DNA from 2 places in the Pantoea sp. Ae19-2 genome. Region 1 is predicted to be linked to the other one. Evidence: predicted binding sites of a transcription regulator. Region 1 holds the regulator's gene; the other holds the start of a gene.

Region 1 (15,176 bases):
GCAGCGTAAGAGGCTGGCAAGGGGAAAAACGCAAATTTGCCAATGAATGAACATCATCTGCGCGATGCGCCGTTTTTTTGAACGTAACGGGCCTTTTCGGGCCCGTTCAGCGAGTTAGCGAGACGCGCGCGTAAGAATTAATTCCGCAGGAAGCTGCTGCAAACGTCGCACGCGCCACAGCATCATAACGGCGGCCGACGTCAGGCCAACGATAAATCCACACCAGAAGCCGGCTGGCCCCATGCGCGGCACCACCCAGTCGGTCAGTGCCAGGATGTAACCAGAAGGTAAACCCAGCAACCAGTAAGCGATAAAGGTAATGAAGAAAATCGATCGCGTATCTTTATAACCGCGCAAAATTCCGCTGCCGATCACCTGAATAGAATCTGAAATCTGGTAAATCGCAGCCAGCATCATCAGTTGCGCAGCCAGCGTGACCACCGCGGGATTGTCGTTATAAAGCTGGGCAATTTGATGGCGAAAGGTCACGGTAAAAATGGCCGTAATCACCGCCATGCTGACGCCAACGCCCTGCGCGGTCCACGCGGCGACCCGCGCCTGCTCTGTCGAACCCTGACCCAGCCGATAGCCAACGCGAATGGTGGCGGCAACGCCCAACGACAGCGGCAGGACAAACATCAGCGAACTGAAGTTCAGGGCAATCTGGTGCCCGGCGACGTTAACAATCCCCAACGGCGAGACTAACAGGGCCACCACGGCAAACAGGGTCACTTCAAAAAACAGCGCCAGCGCGACCGGCAAACCCAACCCTGTGAGACGTTGCAGGATAACGCGTGACGGCGCTGACCAGCGGCTCTCTACGCGAATGTCTCGCATACTGCGCATCCGTCGTACCCAAAAACGCATGCAGAAGAACATGGCCCAGTACACCGAGGCCGTCGCCACGCCACAGCCTACGCCGCCCAGCGCCGGCATGCCGAAATGGCCGTAGATAAAAATGTAGTTCAGCGGGATATTCAGCATCAGCCCAAGAAAACCCAGCACCATCGCGGGCTTGGTTTTGGATAGCCCCTCGCACTGGTTACGCATAACCTGAAAAAACAGGTAGCCTGGCGCGCCAAACAGCAGGGCATGCAGATAGCCCTCGGCCTTTTCTGCCAGCAGCGGATCGATATCATGCATCGAGCGGATAACATACCCGGCATTCCACAACACCAGCATGATGAGCAGAGAAAGGAAAAACGCCAGCCAAAAGCCCTGACGAAGTTGTTCAGCGATTCGCTCACGGCGACCTGAACCATTAAGTTGCGCAATGGTGGGCGTCAATGCCAGTAAAACACCATGACCAAACAGGATGGCGGGAAGCCAAATGGACGTGCCAACAGCAACGGCGGCCATATCCGTGGCGCTGACAGCGCCGGCCATAATGGTATCTACAAATCCCATCGCGGTTTGCGCCACCTGAGCCAGGATAACGGGGATCGCGAGGGCCAGCAATTGACGCGCTTCTGTTAAATACTTCTGCACGTAAACACCTGACTTATCTGATTAATAAAGAAATGAGGACTGCTTCAGACGAAGCAGGGCTTAGTGTAACTGGCGCGACCGATTTCTCCAATCTTTGTCACGCAATGCGTTTTGGACTTGTGCCGCCTGTCTCTCAGGCTGTTGAAACCTAACACTTAAGCATGGCTGTGTTAAACTGGCACAAATTTCGTAGAGGCAAAGACTATGTTTACCGGTATTGTGCAGGGCACCGCAGAAATCGTGTCCATTGAAGATAAAGGTCTGTTTCGCACCCATGTGGCCAGGCTTCCTGCTGACCTGTTGCCGGGTTTAGCGCTGGGCGCATCGGTTGCCCATAACGGTTGCTGCCTGACCGTCACCGAAATCAACGGCGATCTGGTGAGTTTTGACCTGATCAAAGAAACTCTGCGTGTGACCAATCTTGGTGATCTCAAGCAGGGCGATGTGGTGAATATCGAGCGGGCGGCAAAATTCAGCGATGAAATTGGCGGCCACCTGATGTCCGGCCACATCATGACCACGGCTGAAATCTGCAAAATTGTCCGCTCTGAAAACAACCGCGAAGTCTGGTTTAAAATTCAGGATCCTTTGCAGATGAAATATATCCTGCACAAAGGATTTGTGGGCATCGACGGTATCAGTCTGACCGTAGGCGACGTGACCAAAACAAAATTCTGCGTTTATCTTATCCCCGAGACGCTGGAGCGAACCACTCTCGGCGCCAAAACCTTCGGCGACAGAGTTAACATCGAAATCGATCCCCATACTCAGGCTATTGTGGACACGGTGGAGCGCGTCCTCGCCCAGCGTGAAGATGCCGCGCTCAGGGCACTGGCAGAGCAGGCCGATCAGCCCGAAACGGATCGGGATGAATAGCGGTAAATAGCGGTAAATAACGCCAGCCGTGACCAAAGCGTTGCCCACAGGCCAGCAGGTTGCCGTGTCGCCCGCTGTTTTCCAGGACGACTGACGTCTGTGCAGTGTCAACTGCCCGGGCGAAAACGCCCGGCGTGAATGTGCTGCTGCCCTGGACTGCGGTTTAAGATCGCGATTTTCCCGTCTGCGAAGGTGGGGGCAGGCAGATAACGCGGCAACCGGGCTTACCGGCTGCCGTCCGCGTTCGGTCCGGACAGTATTGACCTTGCCACGGCGCATAAACGGGCGCAATCATCGCGCCACCCGCAATCCCCCCTCAACGCCACGGCTGAAGACAACCTGCCAGAGCTGAATCTCACGGGCGCGAAACGCACCGGCGCAGGCGTTCAGGTAGTAGGAGAACATGCGTCGGAAACGTTCTTCGTAACGTCCGGCCAGGTCAGGCCAGGCTCGCTGGAAACGCTCATGCCAGGCCATCAGCGTGGTGTCGTAGTCAGCGCCGAAATTGTGCCAGTCTTCCATAATGAAATGCGGTTCGCTGACGTCGGCAATATGGCGTAAAGAAGGCAGGCAGCCATTCGGGAAAATATACTTGCCGATCCACGGATCGACGTGCATATCCGTTTTGAGCGCGCCAATGGTATGCAGCAGAAAAATTCCGTCTGGCTTGAGGTTGCGATTGACCGTGGCAAAGTAGGTTGGGTAGTTTTTCGGCCCCACGTGTTCGAACATCCCCACCGAGACGATGCGGTCAAACTGCTGATTCAGATCGCGATAATCCTGAAGCAGGATAGTGACATCCAGCCCTTCGCAGCGTTGCTGCGCCAGCTTTTGTTGTTCTGCAGAGATCGTCACGCCTTGTACGCTGACGCCATAGTTTCTTGCTGCATAAGCCGCCAGACCGCCCCAGCCACAGCCAATATCCAGCAAGGTCATACCGGGTTTCAGTTGCAGCTTGCGACAGATCATGTCCAGTTTGGCTTCCTGTGCCGCCTCAAGCGTAGTGGCGTCTTTCCAGTAGCCGCAGGAGTATTGCATGTAAGGATCGAGCATCAGGGTAAAAAGGTCATTACCCAGATCATAGTGCGCTTTGCCGACTTGCCAGGCCCGTTTTTTCGACTGCAGGTTAACCAGCCGGGCCAGCGCAATGCGCACGATATCCTGCACGTGATGAGGAAGCTGCTCATCAAGCTTATGTTTCAACGCCCGATGAAAAAACATATCCAGCCGCTCGCACTCCCACCAGCCGTCCATATAACTTTCGCCCAGCCCCAGGGAGCCCTTTTGCAGGACGCGTTTAAAAAAATCGGGATGTTTAACCTGAATGTCCCATGGGCGGGAACCGTTGATTTCGATGTCTGCTTTTTGCAATAACTCATGAACGATACGGTACCAATGGTTTCGTTCGATATTCACTTCTGCTACACATGTTGAACTCATAGCCACTCCATCACCAGAACTGTCAGAACCTGAGAAAGAGCAGGAGCCGTTTCTCAGGATTATGAGAAAAGTCACAGATGACGCCTTGCGCCAGACAACCTTAAGCGTACAGAGAAAGGGTGCAATGCAAGGGCCAGCAGAGTGCATTTGCCCACAAAGACACCTTCACAGCGATGAGGCTGCGTCAAACATTGTTATTATGATGGTACGGCGAATCAGGGCCCGGCACAGGAGGCGCTGGCGGGCCCGTCACGTGTTGATCACTCAGACGACAAAAGTCGTTGCCTCAGTTATTATCCTGGCAGGGATGTGCCGTTGAGGCAATATCAGTTTGTGCGCCGGTGCGGCGCTGCATCTGATAGCCTGCCAGCGCCAGTACAATCGTCACCGCCATGATGAGCGTTGTGGTGAACAGCGCCTGGGTCAGGCCCGCCGAGACGGCCAGGCTGGCGACAAAGCACAGGCCCAGCTGCAGCGTGTTCTGCAGGGCGGCGGCTCTGCCGGTCGCATGGGGGAAGGGCAGAAGTGCACTGGATACGACGATGGGATAAATCGCCCCGTTCGCCAGCGCCATGCCGCAAAACGGCACCAGCAAAGCGGTGAGTGAAACCGAGCCTGACAGGGCGACGGCAAACAGGGCCAGTACGCTAAGGCTATAGACGATGAGCAGCCATGGCAGCAACTGCGCCCCTTTGAAACGGTTAAGGAGCGCACGGCAGCCAAAACCGCCGACTAAGAAAGCAATGGTCTGCGGAATATAGCTTAAGCCGATATCAGCAGGCGACAGGCCAATCGCTGCCAGAATAAACGGTGATCCGGTCAACCAGGCAAAAAAGCTGGCCGAGCAGGCAGAATACATCAGGACGTTACCGCTGTAGACGCGTGAACGCAGCAGCGTCATAAAACCGGGCTGTGACGGGGCCGGGCGGCGGGCTGTTTGTACCGATGGCAGGCGCAGCGTAATCAAGATCAGGGCTGCGGCAATCGCGGTCAGAACGACAAAAATTGAGCGCCAGTGAAAATGGCTAATCAGCCAGGCTCCCAGCAGCGGGGCCAGCGCAGGAGACAGCGCGACCAGCGGCATAATAGTGGCAAAGACTTTATTCGCGCGCGACTGAGGATAGCGATCGACCACCAGGGCCTGCCAGCTCACGGCAGCCGCGCACACGCCGATGGCCTGAATGAAGCGCAGCACCAGCATCAGTACGACGTCGTCCACCCACAGCATCCCCGCACAACCCAGCGCAAACAGGCTCAGTCCTGCCAGCAATACCGGTTTGCGGCCAATACGATCTGACAGCGGTCCCCATACCAGCTGACCACAGGCAAAACCCGCCAGGAACAGGCTCATACTGGCGCTGATCATCCCGGCGGAGGTGTTAAAACTTTGCTGCATGGCCCCGAAGGCGGGCAGGTACATATCGGTGGCCAGAAAGCCCAGCATACTGAGCACGGCAAGATAGGGAATGAATCCTTTAGAAGCTGACATCTGATTCTCATTTTTTGCAGGATAAACGCGGGGCAGTGTAAAAGCTGTACTTCATACTGTGAAACGGTAAAATTTGCCTGTTGCTGTTAAAAAATTTAAAGGCAGGATATGTGGTCTGAATATGCGCTTGAAGTGGTTGATGCGGTCGCGCGTGGCGGCAGTTTCAGTGCTGCGGCCCAGGAGTTGCACCGTGTGCCTTCTGCCATCAGCTATACCGTTCGCCAGCTTGAAACCTGGCTGGCGGTACCGCTGTTTGAACGGCAGCACCGGGAGGTTGTTTTGACACCTGCGGGCGAACATTTTGTGCGAGAAGGCCGCAGCGTCATCAAAAAAATGGATGCCACGCGCCGTCAGTGCCAGCAACTGGCCAACGGCTGGCGAGGGCAAATCGCGATTGCGGTGGACTGCATTGTGAAACCGCACCGAACCCGTCAGTTCGTCAGGGATTTCTACCGCCACTTTCCGGATATGGAGCTCCACATCAGTTATGAAGTGTTTAACGGCGTATGGGATGCGCTGGCTGACGGAAGAGTCGAGGTCGCAATAGGCGCGACTCAGGCGATTCCGGTGGGCGGGCGGTTTGCTTTCCGCGATATGGGAACCCTGAACTGGCGCTGCATCGTCGCGCGGGAACATCCGTTAACCCAGGTCGCCCGGCTGGATGATGAGGCGTTGCGCAACTGGCCTTCGCTGGTGCTGGAAGACACCTCGCGTGCGTTACCGCGCCGTATGACCTGGGCTCTGGATAATCAACGCCGACTGGTGGTGCCTGAATGGCAGACCGGGCTGGACTGCGTCCGGTCCGGGCTGTGCGTCGCAATGGTGCCGGGGCACTTAGCCCGCCCGCTACTGGACAGCGGCGAAGTGACCGAACTTAACTTGCCCCAGCCTTTTCCAGAAAGTCCCTGCTGCGTCAGTTGGGCGGAAGATCGCGCATCACCGGCATTGGGCTGGTTGCTCAATTACCTGGGTGATGCGCAAACGCTCAATCAGGAGTGGTTGAGCGAGGATTAGCGACGGTAGTCGCGATAGGGACCGTAGCCTACAGAGCGTCGCTCAATCAGTGTCGGATGCACTTCGATGGTTTGCGACTCTTCACGCTTGCTGGTAATGCGGTCCAGCAGCATCTCCAGAGCCTTCTCCCCCAGTTGCGCTTTTGGCTGGTGCACGGTAGTGAGTGCAGGCGTGAAATAGCGTGCGTTGCGCACATTATCGTAGCCAATCACCGAAATATCCTGCGGGACGCGCAGGCCCATTTCATCGGCGGCACAGATAGCGCCCATGGCCATAATATCGCCACCGCAGAACACCGCGCTTGGGCGCTGCTTCTGCGACAGAATTTGCTGCATAGCCTGATACCCGGATTCAGGCTCGAAATCGCCCTGCACAATCCACTCTGAACGCGGCTGAATACCGGCTTCTTCCAGCGCCTTGAGGAAACCGGCATGACGGCCACCACCGGTGTTACGTTCCATTTGCCCTGGAATGGCGCCGATATCGCGATGCCCGCGTTCGATGAGGTAGCGGCCGGCCAGATAACCGCCCTGAAACGCATTATCCAGCACCGTGTCAGTAAAATCGGCACGGGATTCGCCCCAGTCCATGACCACCATGGGAATATTGCGGTTGGCTTCCAGCATTTGCAGCAAATCATCCGGGTACTCAGAACACATGACCAGCAGCCCATCGACGCGCTTCTGCGCCATCATCGAGAGGTAGGCACGCTGTTTTTGCAGGTCGTTATGCGCGTTGCCTAAAATCAGGGTGTAGCCTTTATCAAAGCAGTGATTCTCCACGGCTTCAATAATTTCAGCGAAATAGGGCGCCTCGCTGGAGGTGGCCAAAAGGCCCAGCGTTTTGGTGTGATTCACCTTCAGGCTGCGTGCTACGGCGCTGGGTGAATAATGTAATTCCCGAATCGCTTCCCAGACCGCTTCGCGGGTATCTTCTGCGACAAAGCGCGTCTTATTGATGACGTGAGAAACGGTTGTGGTAGAGACGCCTGCACGTTTCGCCACATCTTTAATTGTTGCCATGAAAATCGAACTCCCGGGCTTATCTAACCTGTTGATAAGCATGTTGTTAAACGTTTGCGTCAGCGGACGGTTATTTCTGCAAAAAAATCGTTTTTCTGACCGGTTATGGGGCATCGGGGCAGGAAATAACGGTTGAAAAGGGTGCTGACGCAACCGATGTTGCGCGCTGTTGCGCAACAAAGAGGGGATTCTAACAAGGCTGCACGGATAAAACGAGATTTTTACCCACGCGTGTGGGAAAATGCTTAACCCCTACTAAAATTGTGCCTAAGGAGTTGTGATGAGTACCGATCTGAAACTGTCATTGATGACCACGGCGGCTGCACTGTTGATGATTATTGCGTTCAGCTTTACCGCCATTCTGAACTAATAAAAAAGCCGGGAAGGTTTCCCTGTCCCGGCTGCGTTCCGTCGGTATGACGGAGGAGTGACGTTTAGCGAACGGTTTTTGGCGTCATGACGCGACGCGCACCAATATAGTGGCGCTGCCAGTAATCTTCGCTTAACGCACTGATTTGAATGTCCTTTCCGGTACGCGGTGACTGAATAAATTTACCGTTACCCAGGTAAACACCCACGTGGTCGGCCGTGCCACGTCCGTTGATGCGGAAAAACACCAGATCGCCTTTCTCCAGCGCTTCCCGATTCACCGGCGCGGCATCCCGCAGGTGATACATTTCATTTGCAGTACGCGGAATTTTAAATTTCACCACATCTTTGTAGGCGTACCACACCAGGCCGCTGCAGTCGAAACCGGTATGCGGCGATTTTCCGCCCCACTGGTAGCGCTTGCCCAGCTGTCCCATCAGTTTTGCCATCGCCGTTTCACGTGCTTTTTGATAGCGCTGACGGTGTGCGTTGCTCATTTTGATGGTGCCGGTATCCTTGCTGTTCGCTTTCGCCACCTTCACCGCGCGTTGATGACCATAGCGTTTCTTGCTGGTGGCATTGGCCGCCACTTTTTTTGTGAGCTTCTTGTGTGAATCAGTCGCTTTGGTCAGGGTTTTGTGAGAGGCAACCGCGTGAGAGGGATTTTTACTGGTTTTAAGCGTTTTGCTGGATTTCTGCTCTGCGGAGGAACGGCTTTTTTTCGCCGACGCTTTAACCGTGCGTCGCTTGCGCCGCTCATCTTCGCGCGCACTTTTTTTCTCTACCTTATGCAAGCTGGCCTTAACCGGCGCCTGCGGTGATGCAGAGGCGACGTTAAAGAACAGTTGCGCAAAAGCCAGAATAAGAAGCGTAATAATTGAACGCATAGTCCGTTTACTGGTTAAGCTGTCAGGTTCAACAGATATCTGACAAGGTTAAGAAAAATCTGATCAACGATCAGCGCCGAAGACATTCTAGTCCAGTTTTTTTTAAAACAGTAAGTCCTTTTTTTATTAATTAATAACTTGGGTAAAAAGCAGGCATAAATAAGCAATTTCAGCAGCTTAACTCAGCAAAATTATTGCAAATTATTAATACATTCACCTTTCGGGTCCCGATGAGCGGGTGGATAGCGCGCAAGCGGACTTAACAAACATGGCGGTTTGCCCTAACGGGAAGAAAATCTCATTTTCAGTCCTGAAGGGAAGTCGCTACAATAAAGAAACACGAAGTGACGAATTAAGGAAGGCAATAATGAGTACTGTAGAAAAAATTCAGCGCCAGATCGCAGAAAACCCGATCCTGCTGTACATGAAAGGTTCGCCGAAACTGCCAAGCTGCGGTTTCTCTGCCCAGGCGGTTCAGGCGCTGTCTGCCTGTGGTGAGCGCTTCGCTTACGTGGATATTCTGCAGAACCCGGATATTCGCGCAGAGCTGCCAAAGTATGCTAACTGGCCAACCTTCCCTCAGCTGTGGGTCGATGGCGAACTGGTTGGCGGCTGCGACATTATTGTTGAGATGTTCCAGCGTGGCGAATTACAACCGCTGGTCAAAGAAACCGCTGAGAAGTTTAAAGAAGCGGAATAATAAAAAAAGGCCGACATCGTCGGCCTTTTCTTCGTTTAACGGGCCTTTACTCCGCCGCGCCCTGATCTTCTGTTGCCTCTTCCGCTAGAGCCAGCGGCCAGCCTCCCAGACGTTTCCAGCGATTGACCAGTTCGCAGAACAGCGTGGCCGTTTGCTGCGTGTCATACAGCGCAGAGTGCGCCTGACTGCTGTCAAATTCCATCCCGGCCGCTTTGCAGGCTTTGGCCAGTACCGTCTGACCCAGCACTAACCCGCTCAGGGCGGCCGTGTCGAAAGTGGCAAAAGGATGAAACGGATTCCGTTTCAGGCTGGCGCGTTCGGCGGCAGCATTCATAAAATTAAGATCGAAGGTCGCATTATGCGCCACCATGATCGCGCGATTGCACCCGGTATCTTTAATGCCTTTGCGCACCAGTTTAAAAATGGCATGCAAGGCTTCGTATTCGCTCACCGCGCCCCGTAACGGATTGCTGGGATCGATGCCGGTAAAGGCAAGGGCTTCCGGATGCAGCAGAGCGCCGACAAAAGGTTCAACATGAAAATGCAGTGTCTGGTCGTGATGAAGCCAACCCTCGTCATCCATTTTCAGCGTAATGGCCGCGACTTCCAGCAGCGCATCGGTTTGCGCATTGAAGCCCGCCGTTTCCACATCGATAACCACGGGATAGAAACCACGAAAGCGTTGATTGAGTGCGTTGGGGGAAGACGATTCAGACATCAGGATCTCATTGCAGAAAAAGGGCAGCGCGTAGTATGCCAAAAAAGCGCCCCGTCTGCAGCAGGTACAGGTAAGGTAAGCGAGAATCAGCCCGCGTTGCGCAGGCTGATGTTGACGGCTTAGCTGCCGAGGCCGTGTCCGGCATGTTTATTTTCAATCAGTTCGATTTTATAACCGTCTGGATCTTCAACAAAGGCAATGATCGTGGTGCCACCTTTGACCGGGCCGGCTTCACGCGTCACGTTACCGCCGTCGTTACGGATGCGCTCGCAGGTTGCGGCAACATCATCAACGCCCAACGCGATGTGACCATAAGCGTTACCGAGATCGTAGCTTTCAACGCCCCAGTTGTAGGTCAGCTCAATAACGGCACCTTCGCTCTCTTCGGTGTAGCCCACAAACGCCAGGGTATATTTATATTCAGCGTTTTCGCTTTGGCGCAGCAGGCGCATGCCCAGCACGCGAGTGTAAAAATCAATGGAGCGTTGCAAATCGCCAACGCGCAGCATGGTATGAAGTAAACGCATAGCTTCCTCTTTTGAAAAACGTCATCCCCGGATGACACAAACACTCAGTATAGCGACGATAATCGCCAAAGAATAACCGCAGCCGTGAAAGACTCACGGCTGCCTGCGTTTTACAGTGCAGGATAGTCAGTATAGCCTTCAGCGCCGCCACCGTAGAAGGATTCGGGACGCTGTGGATTCAGTGGTGCATCTTGTTGTAAACGCTGGGCCAGATCCGGGTTAGCGATGTAATCCCGACCAAAGGCAACGGCATCGATCAAGCCGCGGCTGATAAGATCATCCGCTTTCTCAACGGTGTAAGCGCCAGCGCCAATAATTACGCCCGGGAAGGTATCACGGACTTTCTGACGGAAGGCGTCGCTGTAAGGTGTACCGCCTGCCCAGTCAGGTTCTGACATATGCAGATAGGCAATCTTGCGTTTCGCCAGTTCAGCGATGTACCACAGTGCATCTTCTTCTTCGTTCGGGCCATTATCCAGGTTCTGGAAGCTGCCGACAGGAGAGACACGGATACCAACACGATCCGCTGACCAGTTGGCAATCGCGGCATCGACCACTTCAAGCGCAAAACGTCCGCGTTTATCAACGCTGCCGCCGTACTCATCGGTACGCTGATTCGAGGACGGTGACAGGAACTGGTGCATCAGATAGCCGTGAGCGGAGTGCAGTTCCAGCATGTCGAAGTCTGCTTCCCGCGCATTGGCAGCGGCCTGACCAAAATCGGCAACGATTTGCTGAATTTCACTGATGCTCAGTTCGCGCGGCACTGAGGTATCTTCGCGATACACGCTGCCGTCTTCGGCACGCAGGGAAGTGCGTGTGCCTGCGGGAATCGCCGAAGGCGCAACCGGCGCTTTACCTTCCGGCTGGACGCTGTTGTGTGAAATACGGCCGGTGTGCCACAGCTGTACGGCACTGTGTCCGCCTGCCTGGTGGATACCTTCGTTGATATTTTTCCACGCGGCGATTTGCTGCTGGGTGTGCAAACCCGGCGCACCCGCATAGCCTTTGGCCTGGAAAGAAATCTGGGTCGCTTCGGTAATAATCAGGCCCGCCCCGGCGCGCTGACGATAGTATTCGGCCATCAACGGCGTCGGGATATCGCCTGGCTCAATGCTACGCAAGCGCGTCAGCGGGGCCATAAAGACACGATTAGGCACGGTAATTGCGCCAACTTTTAGCGGACGAAACAGCTGAGTACTCGCCATAACAACTCCTTTCAAGTAGACCGGTCGTCTACAAATTGTGGTTTTTTAAACCAGTGGCGCTTTCAGCCACTGTTCGATGGTAATAAATGCCAGCCGCAGGGGCTGTGCCTTACGGGAAAGCTTGCTTTGCAAACTGGCTCCGAGCCACAAGACATAGAGTAGCTCTGCCAGCTGTTCAGGCGGATGCGGCAATATCAGTCCTTCTTCCTGCTGTGCCGTCGTTAAGGCGCGGCTATAAGCCGCGATAACATGACTGGCACCGTGCTGCAGGGCACCGCGCATGGGTTCAGACAGGTCGCAAACTTCAGCCGACAGTTTCACACTCAGACAACCGACGATGTGCCCCTGTTGTTCAAACACCGCAAGCGCATGTCTGAAATGGTCTAACAATCGTTCTCTCACCGTGCCCGCTGGCTGAGACAACTGTTGCTCTACCTCATGCAGGTAGCGGACAAAGTAGCGCTCAAGCAGGGCAACGCCAAACGCTTCTTTTGACGGGAAATAGTGATAAAACGACCCTTTCGGAATGGCCGCCTGTGTCAGCAGCTGACTCAGCCCCATGGCGGTAAATCCGCGCTGCAGGCAAAGCTTCTCGCCCGTTATCAGCAGGTGTTCACGTGTTTCATGACGTTGTGGCATCTTGTTCATGGGCTTTATCCTGGTAGACCAATCGGTCTAATGCAAATTTTAATCGCGGGACAGGCACAGAGTGTTAAATCATCACGTATTGAAAGTGAATAAATCGTCCGTGTTGTGATTATTTCTTGCACAATCGCACCAGTCTGTCTTCAATAGAGGGATGCACGTTTTAGCGGGGGCAGTTGTGGCAGAGCAGCTTGAGTTTTTTCCGGTTCCCAGTCCATGCCGGAGTATTTGTCAGACAGATTCACGTGGCTATTGCCTCGGTTGCCTGCGCAGCCGCGACGAGCGTTTTAACTGGATGCGCTATACCGACAGCCAGAAACGTGACGTGCTGCGCCTTTGCCATCAGCGCCGCCTGCGTATGCTGCGTCAACAGCATAAGGATGAGCCTCAGGAACCCCAGCAACCGACCTTGTTCTGACCCCCGCGCAATTTCCGTTATACTCCCTGACAGACAACCAGCCGCTTTTGTGTCACAGGGAGAACACGATGTTACAACCGCAAGCTATTGCGCCACAGGGCCCCCACTTTTCACCGCTGATTATGGGCTACTGGCGCCTGATGGAGTGGGACATGACGCCACAGCAACGGGTCGCCTTTATTGAACACCATCTTTCACTGGGGATTTCCACGGTCGATCATGCCGATATTTATGGTGATTACCGTTGCGAGGCGGCGTTTGGTGAAGCATTAAAACAGGCACCCTCGCTGCGCCAGCGGCTTCAGATTGTCACGAAATGCGGCATTGCGACGCGCGCCAAACCCGAACATCAGATTGGCCATTACATCACCGATACCGCACACATTCTTGCCAGCGCAGAGCGTTCGCTGCAGGCTTTTCACACCGATTATCTCGACCTCCTGTTGATTCATCGGCCCGATCCCCTTATGGACGCCGATGACGTTGCCGAGGCGTTTCTTCAACTGCATCAGGCCGGTAAAGTGCTTCATTTCGGCGTGTCCAATTTTACACCTGCGCAGTTTGCCCTGTTGCAGTCGCGTCTGCCTTTTAGCCTGGTCACTAATCAACTTGAAATCTTTCCCGTTCAGCAAAACGTGCTGCTGGATGGTTCGCTGGATCACTGCCAGCAGCAACGCCTGCGCCCTATGGCATGGTCCTGTCTCGGGGGCGGACGTCTGTTCAGCGATCCCCATTTCCAGCCGTTGCGCGACGAGCTGGCGCGGGTCCGAGAGGAGACAGGCGCATCCAGTCTGGAACAGGTCGTCTACGCGTGGGTGATGCGCTTGCCGAGCAAGCCGTTACCTATCATCGGCTCCGGCAAAATCCAGCGCGTCACCGAGGCGGCGGGGGCCGTGGATCTGTCGCTCAGTCGCCAACAGTGGTTCCGTATTCGTAAAGCAGCGCTGGGCTACGACGTACCCTGAGCGTAAACATTCGTCAATTTGCGGCAATCTTTGCGCACTGAGGCCAGGCTTAAGCTGAACCCAGAGCACTAAGGAGCCACAATGAAAGTGAAAACTATCGCGTTGTTGACGCTGTTAACCTGCGGCGCAGCCCAGGCCGCCAGTGAAGAGGTGACGATTCATGAGGTGTCGCCGCAGGGTATCGGCAAATCTGTTGGCACGGTGAAGATCGAAGAAACGCAATATGGTTTGCAGTTTACGCCCATGCTGGCGGGGCTAAAACCGGGCATCCACGGCTTCCATGTCCATGCAAAAGGCAGCTGTGAACCAGGTGAATCAGAGGGGAAAACGGTGGCCGCGGGCGCGGCGGGTGGTCATCTGGACCCGGATAATACCGGTAAACATCTCGGACCCTACGGTGAAGGTCACTTAGGGGACCTGCCAGCGCTCTACGTGGATGACCAGGGCAAGGCCAGCTATCCCATGCTGGCACCCCGGATCAAAAACCTGAGTGAGATAAAAGGCAAGGCACTGATGGTTCACGTGGGCGGCGATAATCACGCGGATCACCCGAAACCGCTCGGCGGCGGCGGGGCACGCTTTGCCTGCGGCGTAATCTGATCAGATAGTCTGGCGGCATCGGTTGCCGCCAGCATGGCTTTTCGTACGTTGAAGATTTGTTGTAGCATCATGCCTTCATTCCCCCCTATGATACTGATTCCCGTCATAAAGCCTGACAACCTGAGGAGCAGGGTAAATGAAATGGAAGGGCGCATGGTTACTGTGCCTGCTGCTGGCAGGCTGTGATAAACCCAATGATACGCAGTTGGTAACCGAAACCGGGCGAGAGCTTCAGCGTACCATTGATACCAATCCTGCACGGATTCGGTGTGAACATATCGCGAAAGGCCGTGAGCGGCTGAGTCGGGACGTGGTGCAAAAACTTGAAGCATCGCATTGCCAAAATGTTCTGCGTAGCGCCACGGAAACCAATTTCACAGATACCACGATCTATCACCACAATACGGTGATGATTTGCGGCGGCATCACGGGGAAAAGCTTCACTGGCACCTTCATTTCCCGGCGCTTTATTTTCTCCCCGGATGAAAAAGCGCTGGTTATTGAGCCGGTTTCTGAGGCGGATAAGACGCGATTCGAAGGACAAAAAACGGTACAGCAACTGCAGGATGATTTTAACCGCCAGCATCAGCAGTACTGTCAGTAGTCAGTCGGGAATGGCCTGTTTCAGCTGTTCCAGCGAACAACGTAAGCGCCACAACAATCCGGCAAGCGTTTCGGCTTCCCGGGTATTTTCCCTGATCGTTTCATCTGTCATCGTCTGTAGCGCATCCAGTGCCGCATCAAGTTGCCGGTGCTGAACACCGCGAAGGCTCATCACATGTTGCAGATCCTGCATCGCACGCTCGCGAT
Region 2 (15,176 bases), 400 kb from region 1:
CGCTCCATGTCTACAATCGATTCTTTACGTCGCAAACTGCTGCTTTGCGGAAGTGCCGCTGCCGGCCTGGCCTTACTGCCAGAGACCGCGATGGCATCACTCTCCACTTCACGCCCGCGGATATTAACGCTCAATAATCTTCACACTGGTGAAACCCTTAAAACGGAATTCTTTAACGGTAAAAGTTACGACAAAAGTGAATTGTCACGCCTGAACCACTTTTTCCGCGACTACCGTGCCAATAAAACCAAAAGTATCGATCCCCACTTATTTGACCAGCTCTATCGCCTTCAGGCGCTGTTAGAAACGCGCAAACCCGTCCAGCTCGTCTCCGGCTATCGCTCACTGGCGACGAACAATATGCTGCGGGAATCCGGGCCCGGTGTGGCAAAACACAGTTATCACACCAAAGGCCAGGCGATGGATTTCCACATTGAAGGGGTGACGCTGGCGAATGTTCGCAAAGCCGCATTAAAAATGCGTGCCGGTGGTGTAGGATATTATCCCAGCAGCAACTTTGTACATATTGATACCGGTCCCGTCAGGCACTGGTAGTAACGTCGGCAACGCTGCGGGTGCCGACCATGGAGCGTTATGAATTATCACATTATCCCCGTCACCGCCTTCGCCCAGAACTGTTCGGTTATCTGGTGCGAAACCACGCGTGAATCGGCCCTGGTGGACCCGGGTGGCGATGCCGATACCATCAGGCAAACGCTGGCGCAGCTTGATTTGAAGCCTGCACAGATTCTGCTTACGCATGGTCACCTCGATCATGTTGGGGCAGCGGCAGAACTGGCTGCATTCTGGCAGGTGCCGCTGGTCGGCCCGCAAAAGCAGGATGCTTTCTGGCTGGAATCCCTACCTACTCAAAGCCAAATGTTTGGGCTGGAATATTGTGCCCCGTTGACGCCGGATCGCTGGCTGGAGGAGGGGGATACCGTTCAGGTTGGTCAGGTCACGCTTGATGTGCTGCACTGTCCCGGACATACGCCGGGGCACATTGTATTTTTTGATGCCAAAGGCCGCTTACTGGTATCAGGTGATGTGATCTTTAGCGGCGGCGTCGGGCGTACCGACTTCCCGCAGGGTAATCATCAACATCTTATCGATGCGATAAATAATAAGCTGCTGCCGCTCGGCGACGATGTGACGTTTTTACCCGGTCACGGGCCTGTGTCAACGCTGGGCCGTGAACGTCTGACCAATCCTTTCCTGCAATAAAAAATGGGCCAGAATGGCCCATTTTTTTATACGCGATGCGCTTAGAGTACGGCGACAATCGCCTCGCACAGTGCAGACATATTATCTGGTGTCATACCGGCAACGTTTACGCGGCCTGAATTAACGGCATAAACCCCAAACTCCTCGCGCAGGCGAATGACCTGATCTTTGGTCAGCCCACTGAACGAGAACATGCCATTCTGCTTAATGATAAAGCTGAAGTCCTGCTGCGCGCCTTTATCCGCCAGGGTGTTCACAAACAGTTGGCGCATGCGCTGGATACGCTGACGCATATCAGACAGCTCTTGCTGCCAGATAGTGCGGAGCGCGTCGTTGCCCAGAATCGTGGCCACCACGGCTGCACCGTGTGACGGCGGGTTAGAATAGTTGGCGCGGATGGTGTATTTCACCTGGCTGAATGCGGTGTCGGCCGTCGCGGCATCGCCCGCAACCAGCGTAATTGCACCCACACGTTCGTTATACAGGCCGAAGTTCTTGGAATAAGAACTGGCGACAATCAGTTCCTGATGGCTGGCCGCAAAAATGCGCAGACCTTCAGCATCCTCTTCCAGACCACGGGCAAAGCCCTGGTAGGCAAAGTCAAACAGGGGCAGCCAGCCGTTAGCCAGAGAGAGCTGTGCCAGCTGTTGCCACTGCTCTGCAGTAGGATCGATACCGGTTGGGTTATGGCAGCAGCCATGAAACAGCACCACATCACCGGCTTTCACCTCTTTCAGTGAGGCCAGCATGCCGTCAAAATCCAGGGTATGGTTTGCTGCGTCATAGTACTGGTATTCGCATACCTCAAGCCCGGCGGCATTAAACACGTTTTTGTGGTTCGGCCAGCTCGGGTTGCTCACCCACACGCGCTTAACGGACGTCTGAGTAGACAGGAAATCCGCGGCGACGCGCAGTGCGCCTGTACCGCCCGGCGTCTGTGCCGTGCAGGCTCTGCCCGCCGCGATCAGGGCATTGCCTTGACCAAATAACAATTCCTGCGTGCAGTGCGCGAAATCTGGCAGACCGTCAATGCTCAGGTAATTTTTGCTGGTTTCGTGTTCAAGCAGGTACTGCTCTGCTTTCTTAACGCTGGTGAGCACCGGGGTTTTTCCGGTTTCATCTTTGTAAACACCAATACCGAGATTGATTTTATTGGGGCGGTCGTCGGCACGAAAGAGATCGGCCAGGCCAAGAATGGGGTCAGCGGGTGCAGCAGAGATCGATTCAAACATGAGTCGGGTCCAGTAGCGTGAACTTTAGCAAATGAACCATCAGGTTAACGTCAGCACGGCGAAATGCCAACCGTTTGCGATAAAATTCATCGTCTGTGCGACAGAATTACCCGTTCTAATGTTAACAGTGGGATAGCGCGGGGCTTAGTGCGAGGAAACGGCAATAAAAAACGGAGCCGAAGCTCCGTTTTTTGTACTGCATCAACAAACTTAGAACTGGTAAACCAGACCAACACCAACTACGTCATCGTTAGGAATGCCGAGTGGGTTGTTTTTGTCCAGCTGGTTGATTTTGTAATCAACGTAGGTGGCCATGTTTTTGTTGAAGTAGTAAGTTGCGCCCACATCGAAGTATTTGTACAGGTCCGCATCGCCGATACCTTCGATGTCTTTGCCTTTAGACTGAACGTAGGCCAGAGATGGACGCAGACCGAAATCAAATTGATACTGAGCAACCATCTCAATGATTTGAGCTTTGTTTGCAAAGGCAGCAGCGGTAGTTGTTGGGCCAGTAACGATTGAAATTGGTGCTGCATTACGCATTTCACCATACATCGCTGCCAGATAAACATTGTTAGCATCATATTTCAGAGCGGTTGCCCAGCTTTCTGCATGCTTGCCTGCGCCAACCACGTTGCCATTTGCAACAACACCCTGAGCTTGGGCGTCAGTACGGTCGCTGCTGCTATAGGCACCAACAATGCCGACACCGATTGGCGCGGTGTAGGAGGAAGACACACCCCAGCCATCGCCGTTGGCAGTTTGGCCATTACGGTTAGAATTTTCGTTCTTGCCCTGATACTGAACAGCGAAGTTCCAGCCATCAACCAGGCCAAAGAAGTTGCTGTTGCGATAGGTCAGCAGACCGGTGCTACGGCCGTTCATAAAGTTATCAGGATTACCTGAGTCACCACCGAAAACTGGCAGCATATCTGTCCAGCCGATCGCGTCATAAACCACGCCGTAGTTACGGCCGTAGTCGATTGAGCCCGCATCACCAAATTTCAGACCAGCAAAGCCCAGACGGGTTTTGTTGCCACTCTGCGCAGCATCTGTTGATGACTCAGGGTTGTTTAACTGGAAATTGTATTCCCACTGACCGTAACCGGTCATCTGGTCATTAATTTGAGTTTCGCCTTTAAAACCTAAACGCGCGTAACTCTTGTCGCCGTCATCGCCTGAGTTATCAGAGAACTGGTGACGCGCATCCACTTTACCGTACAGGTCCAGCTTGTTGCCGTCTTTGTTATAAACTTCTGCTGCGTTGGCTGCGCCGGCGGCGAGCAGAGCAGGGATAACCACTGCCAGAATGTTGCGCTTCATCATTATTTATTACCCTCATTGGAGTTATTTGGACACCTGCCACTGCCGTCAAGAAAACTTTACGTGAACCTTGAAAGAAGTTTGGTGTCTCCTGTGTCTGCACGCATCTTTCCATCCCCCATCGGGTAATTCTACTGCGAAAATGCTACAAAAGTCGTAATCTTGTTTCAAATATAAAAAATGTATTACAAAATGTAAAAATAACGGAACTTTGTGAGTCATATCAAAATTTACAAAAATAAAAAAAGGCCGGCGATGCCGACCTCTTTATATATATGAATTTCTTATATTTAATGCTGAAAATCAGAAGCTCGCGTTGCGTGGTGTTCGTGGGAAGGGGATAACATCTCTTACATTTTGTACGCCGGTGACATAGGCGATTAAACGTTCGAAACCTAATCCAAACCCTGAATGTGGCACGGTGCCATAGCGACGCAGATCGCGATACCACCAGTAATCTTCTTTTTTCAGCCCCATCTCTTCCAGACGCGCATCCAGCACATCCAGACGTTCCTCACGCTGAGAACCGCCGATAATTTCACCGATACCCGGCGCTAACACATCCATCGCCGCCACGGTTTTCCCGTCGTCGTTAAGGCGCATATAGAATGCCTTGATATCTTTCGGATAGTTTTTCACCACCACCGGCGCTTTGAAATGCTTCTCGGCAAGATAACGTTCGTGTTCAGAGGACAGATCGATGCCCCATGACACTGGGTTCTCAAAGGTCTGCCCGCAGTTCATCAGGATATCGACGGCATCGGTATAATCGACCTGGGCGAAATCGGTGGTAACAAAACGCTCCAGGCGATTAATCGCATCGTTGTCTACGCGCTCGGCAAAAAATGCCATATCGTCTGCACGCTCATCCAGCACGGCTTTGAAGACATACTTGAGCATGGCTTCCGCCAGGGCTGCCGCATCGTCTAATGAGGCGAAAGCGATTTCCGGTTCCAGCATCCAGAACTCTGCCAGATGGCGGCTGGTATTGGAGTTTTCCGCACGGAACGTGGGGCCGAAGGTGTAGATTTTCGACAAGGCGCTGGCGTAGGTTTCACCGTTCAACTGCCCTGAAACCGTCAGGAACGCCTCTTTCCCGAAGAAATCCTCCGAATAGTCGACTTTGCCCTGATCGTTGCGCGGCAGGTTTTCCATGTCCAGCGTCGAAACGCGGAACATCTCACCGGCCCCTTCAGTGTCAGAGGCGGTGATCAGCGGCGTGGAAACCCAAAAGTAGCCGTTCTCATGGAAGAAGCGGTGCAGCGCCTGGGCCAGGGTATGACGAACGCGCGCCACGGCGCCAATCAGGTTGGTACGCGGACGCAGGTGGGCTACCTCACGCAGGTATTCGATACTGTGACGTTTTGCCGCCATTGGGTAGCTGTCGGGATCTTCTACCCAGCCCACGACCTCCAGCTTTGTCGCCTGAATTTCGAATGCCTGACCCTGACCCGGAGATGCAACGACCTTACCGGTGACAATGACGGAACAGCCGGTGGTCAGGTGCAGCACTTCGTCCTGATAATTATTCAGAGAATTATTGACGACAGCCTGAACGGGATTAAAGCAGGAGCCGTCATAGACAGCGATAAAGGAAAGACCGGCTTTGGAATCTCTTCGGGTACGCACCCAACCACGTACGGTGACTTCACTGTCAACCGCGACGCGACCGTGCAGTACATCCGCTACAGGCACTACGCTCATAAATATCTCTCTATATAGAAGAAGTGTGTGAATGAATTCCCCAGACTGGGGTGTAGCTATGTTACTTGTGAGTCAACAGGAAACAAGCAAAATTCAGGGGAATAACCGATTTATTGCAGGAAGGCGGGGCGCGATAACGCCCCGATAACAAAGACGCTAGCTGGCTTTTTTAACCAGTGGCAGATCAAAGGCTTTTCTCAGGGCCTTAACGAACGCTTTATCCTGACAAATGGTTTTACCTGGGCTGTCGGAAAGCTTGGCGACCGGCTTACCATTACATTGCACCAGCTTAATCACGATATTGAGCGGCGTAACGCCAGGAATATCACAAGTCAGGCGCGTGCCGATGCCGAAGACGACGTTGGTACGCTGACCAAAGTGGCGATACAGCGCCAGCGATTTATCCAGATTGAGGTTATCTGAGAACACCAGCATTTTCGTGAGCGGATCGATACCCAACTTCTGATAATGGGCCAGCGCTTTTTCGCCCCACTCAACCGGGTCACCTGAATCGTGACGCAGCCCCTGGTAACGGCGGGCGAACACCGGGCCGAAATCGCGCAGGAAGGCATCCATGGCGATACAGTCCGTGAGTGCAATGCCCAGCTTGTCGTCATATTCATCCAGCCAGGCCTGTAAGGCAGCGCGCTGACTGTTCGCCAGTACCGGACTGATTTGCTGAAAAGCCTGGAACCACTCGTGGGCCTGGGTACCCACTGGCGTGAGTGCGAGGCGACGGGCCAGGTCGTAGTTACTGGTGCCCATCAGCCAGGGAAAATCCTGTTTCAGCGTGCTGACGATCGATTCCTGTACATCCTGGGAATAGCGGCGGCGGGTACCAAAATCCATCAGGCGAAAACGTGACATGTCAGTGTCGGCAACCTGAGTCTTAAAGGTAGCGAGTTTCTGATGCAGAAAATCCACGGCCTGCTGGCTGCTGATGGCCGGTGTGCGGTGGCGATGGACCACTTCACTGATCAAGGCCAACAGGGGGACTTCCCACATGATCACTTCCCGCCAGGGGCCCTGGATACGAATAGCCAGCTTGCCATGATGATTGCGAACTTCTACCTGCTGCGGGTCGTAGCGAAAATTTCGCAGCCAGTTAAGGTAGTCATCAGCAAAGAAGGGCAGATCAGATAACCAGGCATATTCAGCATCGGTCAGCGCCAGTGCCTGCATGGCGTCAATGGCTGTACGGATCTCGTCAGCATAAAAACCCAGCAATTCGTCGCTACGGCAGCGAAACTCCGCGGCCACCGTGACATCATGGTAACGGTGGAATACGGCTTGCTGCATATGGAGCTTATAAGCATCCGTATCCAGCAGCGAAGTCAGTATCGGGGAAGCATGTCCTGTCATGGCGCGTTTCGGCATCCTGTTCGGTGGCGCAGAGCCCGGTGTATTAAACGTCGTAAAAGACGCAAAAGTATAAATCACTAAGAGACAGCGATCACAGCATATTTCAGGATAGCGAGTCGAGGACGAAATGTGTCATTGTTAACAAATTGTAGCCATTTTACCTGATGTGCACGTTGTGCATGCTAAGCTCGGCGCATCATGCTTAGACGTTTGACGCGTAGGGCTTATACTTGAGTGAATAATGCAAAGACGTTGATGAATAACTACTTAATGCGGGACGGAATATGACGCAGCAGCCACAAATAAAATATCGACACGATTATCGTGCACCAGACTACACCATCACCGATATCGATTTAACCTTTGAACTCGATGAAAGCACCACGCGGGTGACGGCGGTGAGTCAGGTTAAGCGTCAGGGAGACAGCCAGGCTGAACTGCGTCTGGACGGCGAAGATCTGACGCTGATCTCGCTGGAAGTGGATGGACAGGCCTGGACGGCCTGGCGTGAAGAGGCGGGTTGCCTGGTGCTCAGCCAGTTACCGGACAGCTTTACGCTGAAAATCGTCAATGACATTCATCCCGATCGTAACAGTGCCCTTGAAGGCTTATACAAATCGGGTGAAGCGCTCTGTACCCAGTGTGAAGCCGAAGGCTTTCGGCATATTACCTGGTATTTAGATCGCCCCGACGTGCTGGCGCGCTTCACGACCACCGTCATTGCCGACGGCAGCCGTTATCCTTTCCTGCTGTCTAACGGAAATCGCATTGACAGCGGTCAGGACGACAAGGGCCGTAACTGGGTGAAGTGGCAGGATCCGTTTCCTAAGCCCTGTTATTTGTTTGCGCTGGTCGCGGGCGATTTTGACGTGCTGCGTGACAGCTTTACTACGCGTTCGGGTCGGAATGTTGCGTTGGAGATCTTCGTCGATCGCGGCAATCTGGATCGTGCCGACTGGGCGATGACGTCATTAAAGAACAGCATGAAGTGGGATGAGGAGCGTTTCGGCCTGGAGTATGACCTCGACATCTTTATGATTGTTGCGGTGGACTTCTTCAACATGGGGGCCATGGAGAATAAAGGACTTAACGTTTTCAACTCCAAATACGTGCTGGCCAAAGCCGAAACCGCCACCGATAAAGATTATCTGGGGATTGAGGCGGTCATCGGTCATGAATATTTCCACAACTGGACCGGTAACCGTGTGACCTGTCGCGACTGGTTCCAGCTGAGCCTGAAAGAGGGACTGACCGTGTTTCGCGATCAGGAGTTCAGTTCCGACCTGGGATCGCGTGCGGTAAACCGAATCGATAATGTGCGCATTATGCGCGGCGCGCAGTTTGCCGAGGACGCCAGCCCGATGGCGCACCCGATCCGCCCGGATCAGGTTATCGAGATGAACAACTTCTACACCTTGACGGTGTATGAAAAGGGATCAGAAGTGATCCGTATGATGCACACCTTGCTGGGCGAAGCGAATTTCCAGAAGGGCATGCAGCTCTATTTCGAACGTCATGACGGTAGCGCGGCGACCTGTGATGATTTCGTTCAGGCCATGGAAGACGCGTCTAACGTTGATCTTTCCCAGTTCCGTCGCTGGTACAGTCAGTCAGGCACGCCTACGCTCTCGGTACGCGATGACTACAATCCGGAACTGGAGCAGTACACGCTTCACGTGACGCAGCACACGCCGCCGACGGCCGAGCAGAAAGAGAAACTGCCTCTGCATATCCCGCTGGACATCGAACTGTATGACGGACAGGGTAAGGTCATTCCGTTGCAGCACAACGGTCATCCGGTGCATAACGTGTTGAACGTAACGGAAGAGTTCCAGACCTTTATTTTCGACAACGTTTACTTCCAGCCGGTGCCATCGCTGCTGCGTGAGTTTTCCGCGCCGGTGAAGCTCGACTACAAGTGGAGCGACGCGCAGCTGACCTTCCTGATGCGTCATGCAAGCAACGATTTTTCACGTTGGGACGCGGCGCAAAGTCTGTTGGCAACCTACCTGCGCCTCAATGTCGCGCGCCATCAGCAGGGCCAGCATCTGTCGCTGCCGTTGCATGTCGCTGATGCCTTCCGCACGGTGCTGCTGGATGCCAACAGCGATCCGGCGCTGACCGCTCTGATTCTGTCGCTGCCTGGCGAAAACGAAATCGCCGAACTGTTCGAGATTATCGATCCTCAGGCAATTGCACTGGTGCGCGAAGCTCTGGTTCGTACCCTGGCGCGGGAACTGGCAGATGAATTCTTTGCCGTTTATAACGCCAATCAGCAGGCGGAGTACCACGTTGATCATGCGGAAATCGGCAAACGTTCGCTGAAGAACATCTGTCTGTACTATCTGGCGTTTGGTGATATGGATCTGGCGGATAAGCTGGTGCAGGCGCAATACCACCATGCCAATAACATGACGGATTCCCTGGCGGCACTCTCCGCTGCGGTGGCGGCACAGTTACCCTGCCGTGATGCGCTGTTAGCCGACTATGATGAGCGCTGGCACAAGGATGGCCTGGTCATGGACAAATGGTTTATGTTGCAGGCTACCAGCCCGGCGCAGAATGCCTTACTCAACGTGCGCCGTTTACTGTCACATCGTTCCTTCAGTATGGGCAACCCGAATCGCATCCGTTCACTGATTGGCGCTTTTGCTTCGGGTAATCCTTCCGCCTTCCACGCCGAAGACGGCAGCGGATATCGTTTCCTGGTGGAGATGCTGACGGATCTGAACACCCGCAATCCGCAGGTGGCTTCGCGTATGATTGAGCCATTAATTCGTCTGAAACGTTACGATGCCCACCGTCAGGCGCTGATGCGCCAGGCGCTGGAACAGTTACAAGGACTGGATAAACTGTCGGGCGATCTGTACGAGAAAATCACCAAGGCACTGAATGCCTGATAAGAAACGGCGGGCAAATGCCCGCCGTTTCTTTAACGCTGTTGCGCGTAGCGGGGAGGCTTTTCTGCCGCGCCGCGGCGCATCACCCGATCCAGCACTTCGGCTTCCAGCTCTGCCAGACGCGCCGAGCCTCGTCGCCGTGGCCGGGGCAAATCGACCTGCAAATCCAGTCCTATCTGGCCTTCCTCTATCAGTAATACCCGATCAGCCATCGCGACCGCTTCACTGACATCGTGCGTGACCAACAGAACCGTGAAGTGGTACTGCTGCCACAGCGATTCGATGAGCTCCTGCATCTCGATTCGCGTTAAGGCGTCCAGCGCACCCAGAGGCTCATCCAGCAACAGCAGGCCGGGACGGTGAATTAACGCCCGGGCCAGTGCCACGCGCTGTTTCTGCCCACCGGATAAAGCGGCAGGCCAGTCTTGCGCTCTGTCCGCCAGGCCTACCGCTTCCAGCGCCTCCAGGGCGGCTTTACGCCATGCCTTGCCACGCAGGCCGAGAGCGACGTTATCAATCACTTTTTTCCACGGCAGCAGTCGCGCATCCTGGAACATTAACCGGGTTTCTTCACGTGCGGTCTGCAGCGGCGCATTGCCTGCCAGCAGCTCGCCCTGGGTCGTGCTTTCCAGACCGGCCAGCAGACGCAGCAGGGTGCTTTTACCGCAACCGCTGCGGCCGACTACGGCAACAAACTGGCCGGAAGGAATATGCAGATCGATATGATTCAGAATGGTGCGTTCACCGTATTTTTTACTGACGCCCTTCACACCTACGGGGGTACCCGCATTCAGACGCGCCGGGCTGGCGGAGTTTATCATGCTGTTTTCTCCTGACGTTGATAGGCCGGATGCCAGCGTAACCAGACGCGTTCCAGCAGCAGTGCGCTGACATCAGCCAGTTTTCCCAGCAGGGCATAAAGAATAATGGCGACCATCACCACATCGGTTTGCAGAAATTCACGGGCATTCATGGCCAGATAGCCAATCCCTGCGTTAGCCGAAATTGTCTCGGCGACGATCAGGGTCAGCCACATCAACCCTAAAGCAAAGCGGACGCCCACCATGATGCTCGGTAACGCACCCGGTAAGATCACCTGAACAAACAGGCTCCAGCCGGATAAGCCGTAGCTACGGGCCATCTCAACCAGCCCACGATCCACATTACGAATACCGTGATAGGTATTCAGGTAGATGGGAAACAGCGTACCCAGCGCCACCAGAAAAATTTTGGCTGACTCATCAATGCCAAACCACAGAATGACCAATGGGATCAGCGCAAGATGGGGCACGTTACGTAACATTTGCAGCGAAGTATCCAGCAAACGCTCACCCAGTCGCGAAGTGCCGGTAATTAATCCCAGTACCAGGCCGAGCGATCCGCCAATGCTGAAGCCAAGTAACGCTCGCCAGCTGCTGATGGCGAGATGCTGCCAGAGCTCTCCGCTGATAGCCAACTGCCAAAAGGTCGTCACAATCTTTTCCGGCGCTGGCAGGATACGGCTGGACAACCAGCCGGTCTGTGACGCAACTTGCCAGACCACCACCAGTAACACCGGCAGCAGCCAGGGCACCAGCGCCGCTGAGAAGGATTGACGTAGTCTGGTCATCGTTATCTCCTCAGGCCCGCGCGGCTTTTTTCTCAGGCGTAAAATCATTGGCGACCGCTTCACCGTGCGCCTGAACAACACGAGGCTGAGGAATCTGGGGAATAGCCAGATCCAGATGGGGGAACAGCAGCTCGCCGACGCGATAAGCCTCTTCCAGATGCGGATAACCAGAGAGAATAAAGGTTTCAATGCCCAGGGCTTCGTACTCTTTCATGCGAGCCGCTACGGTAGGCGCATCGCCAACCAGCGCGGTGCCTGCCCCGCTGCGCACCAGCCCAACGCCAGCCCAAAGGTTGGGGCTGATTTCCAGTTTATCGCGGCGTCCGCCGTGCAGGGCGGCCATGCGCTGTTGGCCTACCGAGTCGGTGCGCTGGAAGGCACTTTGTGCTTTGGCGATGGTGGCATCATCCACATTCGCGATCAGCTTATCGGCTGCCTGCCAGGCTTCCTCATTGGTTTCTCGCACGATGACATGTAGCCGGATGCCAAACCGGACTTTTCGGCCCTGTGCTGCGGCTTTCGCCCGCACCTGCTCAATTTTTTCTTTCACCAGTGCAGGCGGTTCTCCCCAAGTGAGGTACACATCAACCTGTTCGGCAGCCAGATCCTGAGCGGGCTCTGACGAACCCCCGAACCACAGCGGCGGACGAGGCTGCTGTACCGGCTTAAACATCAGACGCGCACCTCGTACATGCACGTGCTTGCCTTCGTAATCCACCGTTTCGCCTTCCAGCACGCGGCGCCAGACGCGGGTAAATTCGGCCGATTCTGCATAGCGCTCACGGTGGTCAAGAAAGACGCCATCACCGGCCAGTTCCTCGGGATCGCCCCCGGTCACCAGGTTGAACAACGCGCGTCCGTTGGAAAGACGATCGAGCGTTGCAGCCTGGCGCGCCGCCTGGGTGGGGGAAATCACGCCAGGACGCAGCGCGACAAGGAAGCGCAGACGCTGCGTAACGGGGATCAGCGATGCCGCCACCAGCCAGGCATCCTCGCAGGAACGCCCGGTAGGGATCAGTACGCCGCCAAATCCCAGACGATCGGCAGCCTGGGCAACCTGTTGTAAATAGGCATGATCAACCGGACGCGCGCCCTCAGCCGTGCCAAGATAATGGCCGTCACCATGGGTTGGAAGGAACCAGAATACAGAAACACTCATTTTTCTCTCCTTATTGCGTCACGGCCTGGGGATGCCAGATGCGCTCGGCAATCGATACTTTTACGGGAATCAGATGATTGGCATAAAACAGATCGGCGGTTTTCTGCTGCATAGCAACCGTGCGCGCACTGACCGGACTGACCGGGCTGGGTGGACGGTGGTCCAGGTTGCTGGCAATGACGGCCTCAGGCAGACCGATCGATGTCGAAAGCAGATGAATACTCTGGTCACGTTCGCTACGCGTCAGGGCTTCGGCATCACTAAAGGCTTTTAACGTCGCTAAGACGAAGTCATTGTGTTCCTGCGCAAAATGGCGGGTTGCAAGGTAGAACGGCCCCGTCTGGTTCAGCGTGGTGCCGTCTTTCAACACGCGGACATTGCCCTGAAGCAGTACGGCAGAATAGTAGGGGTCCCATATTGCCCAGGCGTCCACGTTACCCTGCTGGAAAGCGGCGCGCGCATCGGCTGGCGTCAGATAAACCGGCTGGATATCTTTGATACTGAGACCCGCTTCTTCCAGCGCACGCAACAGCAGATTGTGCGAGCTGGAACCCTTTTGGAACGCCACCTTTTTGCCTTTGAGATCGGCAACCGACTTCAACGGACTGTTCTGGCTGACCAGGATGACCTCAGCTTTCGGCTTAGGCGGCTCTGAGCCGATATACAGTAAATCCGCCCCGGCTGCCTGGGCGAAAATAGGCGGAATGTCACCGGTGCTGCCAATATCAATACTGTTAACGTTCAGCGCTTCCAGCATTTGCGGTCCGGCCGGGAATTCGATCCATTGAATACGGGTAGCAGGGAAACGCTTCTCCAGCAGCTGATGCTCCTTGGCCAGCACCATACTGACCGATCCTTTTTGATAGCCGATGCGAACCTGTGCAGGGGCGGGTTCTGCGGCATTCACCTGTGTGCTTGCCACGAACATCCCTGCCATTAACCACGCGCTGATTATTCGTTTCATCATTGTTTCCTTACACAGCCAGGGCAACGGGCAGATGACGTCGGGACAGCGCCAGCCAGAACGTGTGAACCGCCTCCTCCAGACGGGTAGCCAGTACCGGATCCAGTTCCGGCTGGCGATCATAGTGATGAATTTGTTTATCTTCGGCGTAAACACCATGAAGCACTTCTTCGGCTTTCAGGGCGTTTAATACGGGTTTGAGTGCGTAATCCAGGGCCAGCATATGGCCAGCGCTGCCCCCGCTCGCTAACGGCAGCACCACTTTGTGGGCCAGCGCGCGTTCAGGTAACAGATCCAAAACGGTTTTTAGCGCGCCCGAGAAAGACGCCTTATAAACCGGCGTGGCAATGACCAGGCCATCAGCCTGAGCCAGGTCTTCGCTCAGGGCGAGAATAGCCGGGGAATCGAAGCGGGCGTTGATCAGATCCTCAGGCTGAAAGTTATGAATATTCCAGGGAATAACCTCAACACCGGATGCTTCCAGTTTGCGCTGGCACAGCGCTAATAACGATGTGGACCGTGAAGGAAATCTCGGACTACCTGCCAGGGTGAGCACTCTCATTACGACTCCTTATAACTGAAAGTTATTGATTATCTTTTGTTGAGAACTGATGCTTTCATCCTGGCAGAGGCGGCGGCACGGCTTAAATGATTTTTCTGACAATCTAAAGGTGAAAACCGGCAAAAGGCCTGAAGCGAGAGCGCCGCGTCTCTGAGAAAGACCTGATGCGACAAATCTTAAAAACGCCAGGACGGGCGAGTCGATACATTAATCCGGGTGAATAAAATTCGTTTAAACCCGGAAATCCGTACATTTGGTTACTTGAGTATCAGAAAAGTGAAACATTCAGGTAAAACGAAAACACGCCTTTCGCTTTTTTAAATTCACAGGAGGAAGGAAAAAGAAAAAAGAATTAAAATTCAATGTTATTTAACGCGATGGCGAGAGGGGATTAGGAATAGTTGCATCAGGCGGTGCGTGTTAAGTGCAGCAGTCTGGCGAAGTTTTTAACAACAATTCATTTTTAGTTACAGATGTCCGGCCTGAAACCCCCCTGAACAGACGGCTGTGCCTAAATGGTTCCTCAACGGGAAGATGATTATCAGCGAGCTATTCTTCAGATTTTCTAACCATGGTTTTTGCCACATTCGGACCCTGTTGAGATTGAGGCAGGCATTTTAGTCATTCAGGCAGTAAAATGTCTCTGCTCAATGTAAGCGCCTGTTATTTTAAAATTACTATTTGCCTTTGGTCAGTGCCTGTCTCGGGCTGGTGGATTTATTTGTCCTTTTCTAACAGCAGAGAAAACCTGTATGTCTGACATCCTGTTATCGGTCATTATTCCCACTTACAATGTTGAAAAATATATTGTCGAATGTGTGGATTCATTATTAAGACAAATTAGCGCGCCAAACGAAATTATCATTGTTAACGACAGTTCTACCGATGGAACCGTGGCGTTAATTGAACAGCACTATGGTCATCTTCCTCAGGTGAAACTGATCACTATTGCCAACGGTGGCGCAGGAAATGCGCGTGATAAAGGCGTTGAGGTTGCTGAAGGGCAGTTCGTTTTCTTTTGCGACCCGGATGATGTGGTGGTGGAGGGATTCGTCAATGAGCTGGCCCAGGTTGTCGACAATTATCCCGATACCGATTTATTTTGTTTTAATTCGAGCGCTTACCGCGAAGACAAAC

Evidence for each region. Region 1 encodes PurR, which represses purine synthesis genes. Its sites were predicted from a motif close to CANGCAAACGTTTGCNTG; they were not measured.
Region 2: the regulator PurR is predicted to act here: its motif matches at 2,520-2,537, upstream of AAIE03_RS10910 (amino acid aminotransferase).

The regions. Positions count from the first base shown of each region.
Region 1 covers NZ_JBCHWE010000001.1:1,940,272-1,955,447, reverse strand. The annotation lists gene AAIE03_RS08990 (MATE family efflux transporter) at 115-1,488, opposite strand; gene AAIE03_RS08985 (riboflavin synthase) at 1,693-2,364, shown strand; gene cfa (cyclopropane fatty acyl phospholipid synthase) at 2,656-3,804, opposite strand; gene punC (purine nucleoside transporter PunC) at 4,091-5,293, opposite strand; gene punR (DNA-binding transcriptional activator PunR) at 5,402-6,307, shown strand; gene purR (HTH-type transcriptional repressor PurR) at 6,304-7,329, opposite strand; gene cydH (cytochrome bd-I oxidase subunit CydH) at 7,610-7,699, shown strand; gene AAIE03_RS08955 (C40 family peptidase) at 7,764-8,585, opposite strand; gene AAIE03_RS08950 (Grx4 family monothiol glutaredoxin) at 8,950-9,285, shown strand; gene rnt (ribonuclease T) at 9,332-10,003, opposite strand; gene gloA (lactoylglutathione lyase) at 10,123-10,530, opposite strand; gene AAIE03_RS08935 (alkene reductase) at 10,641-11,738, opposite strand; gene AAIE03_RS08930 (TetR/AcrR family transcriptional regulator) at 11,784-12,386, opposite strand; gene AAIE03_RS08925 (DUF1289 domain-containing protein) at 12,562-12,801, shown strand; gene AAIE03_RS08920 (aldo/keto reductase) at 12,870-13,766, shown strand; gene sodC (superoxide dismutase family protein) at 13,848-14,366, shown strand; gene AAIE03_RS08910 (hypothetical protein) at 14,503-14,970, shown strand; gene AAIE03_RS08905 (FUSC family protein) at 14,971-15,176, opposite strand, start outside.
Region 2 covers NZ_JBCHWE010000001.1:2,337,893-2,353,068, reverse strand. The annotation lists gene mepK (peptidoglycan L,D-endopeptidase MepK) at 7-555, shown strand; gene AAIE03_RS10915 (MBL fold metallo-hydrolase) at 595-1,224, shown strand; gene AAIE03_RS10910 (amino acid aminotransferase) at 1,266-2,456, opposite strand; gene ompC (porin OmpC) at 2,667-3,782, opposite strand; gene asnS (asparagine--tRNA ligase) at 4,083-5,483, opposite strand; gene pncB (nicotinate phosphoribosyltransferase) at 5,640-6,845, opposite strand; gene pepN (aminopeptidase N) at 7,130-9,745, shown strand; gene ssuB (aliphatic sulfonates ABC transporter ATP-binding protein) at 9,778-10,566, opposite strand; gene ssuC (aliphatic sulfonate ABC transporter permease SsuC) at 10,563-11,354, opposite strand; gene ssuD (FMNH2-dependent alkanesulfonate monooxygenase) at 11,365-12,513, opposite strand; gene AAIE03_RS10870 (sulfonate ABC transporter substrate-binding protein) at 12,524-13,477, opposite strand; gene ssuE (NADPH-dependent FMN reductase) at 13,488-14,039, opposite strand; gene AAIE03_RS10860 (glycosyltransferase) at 14,792-15,176, shown strand, end outside.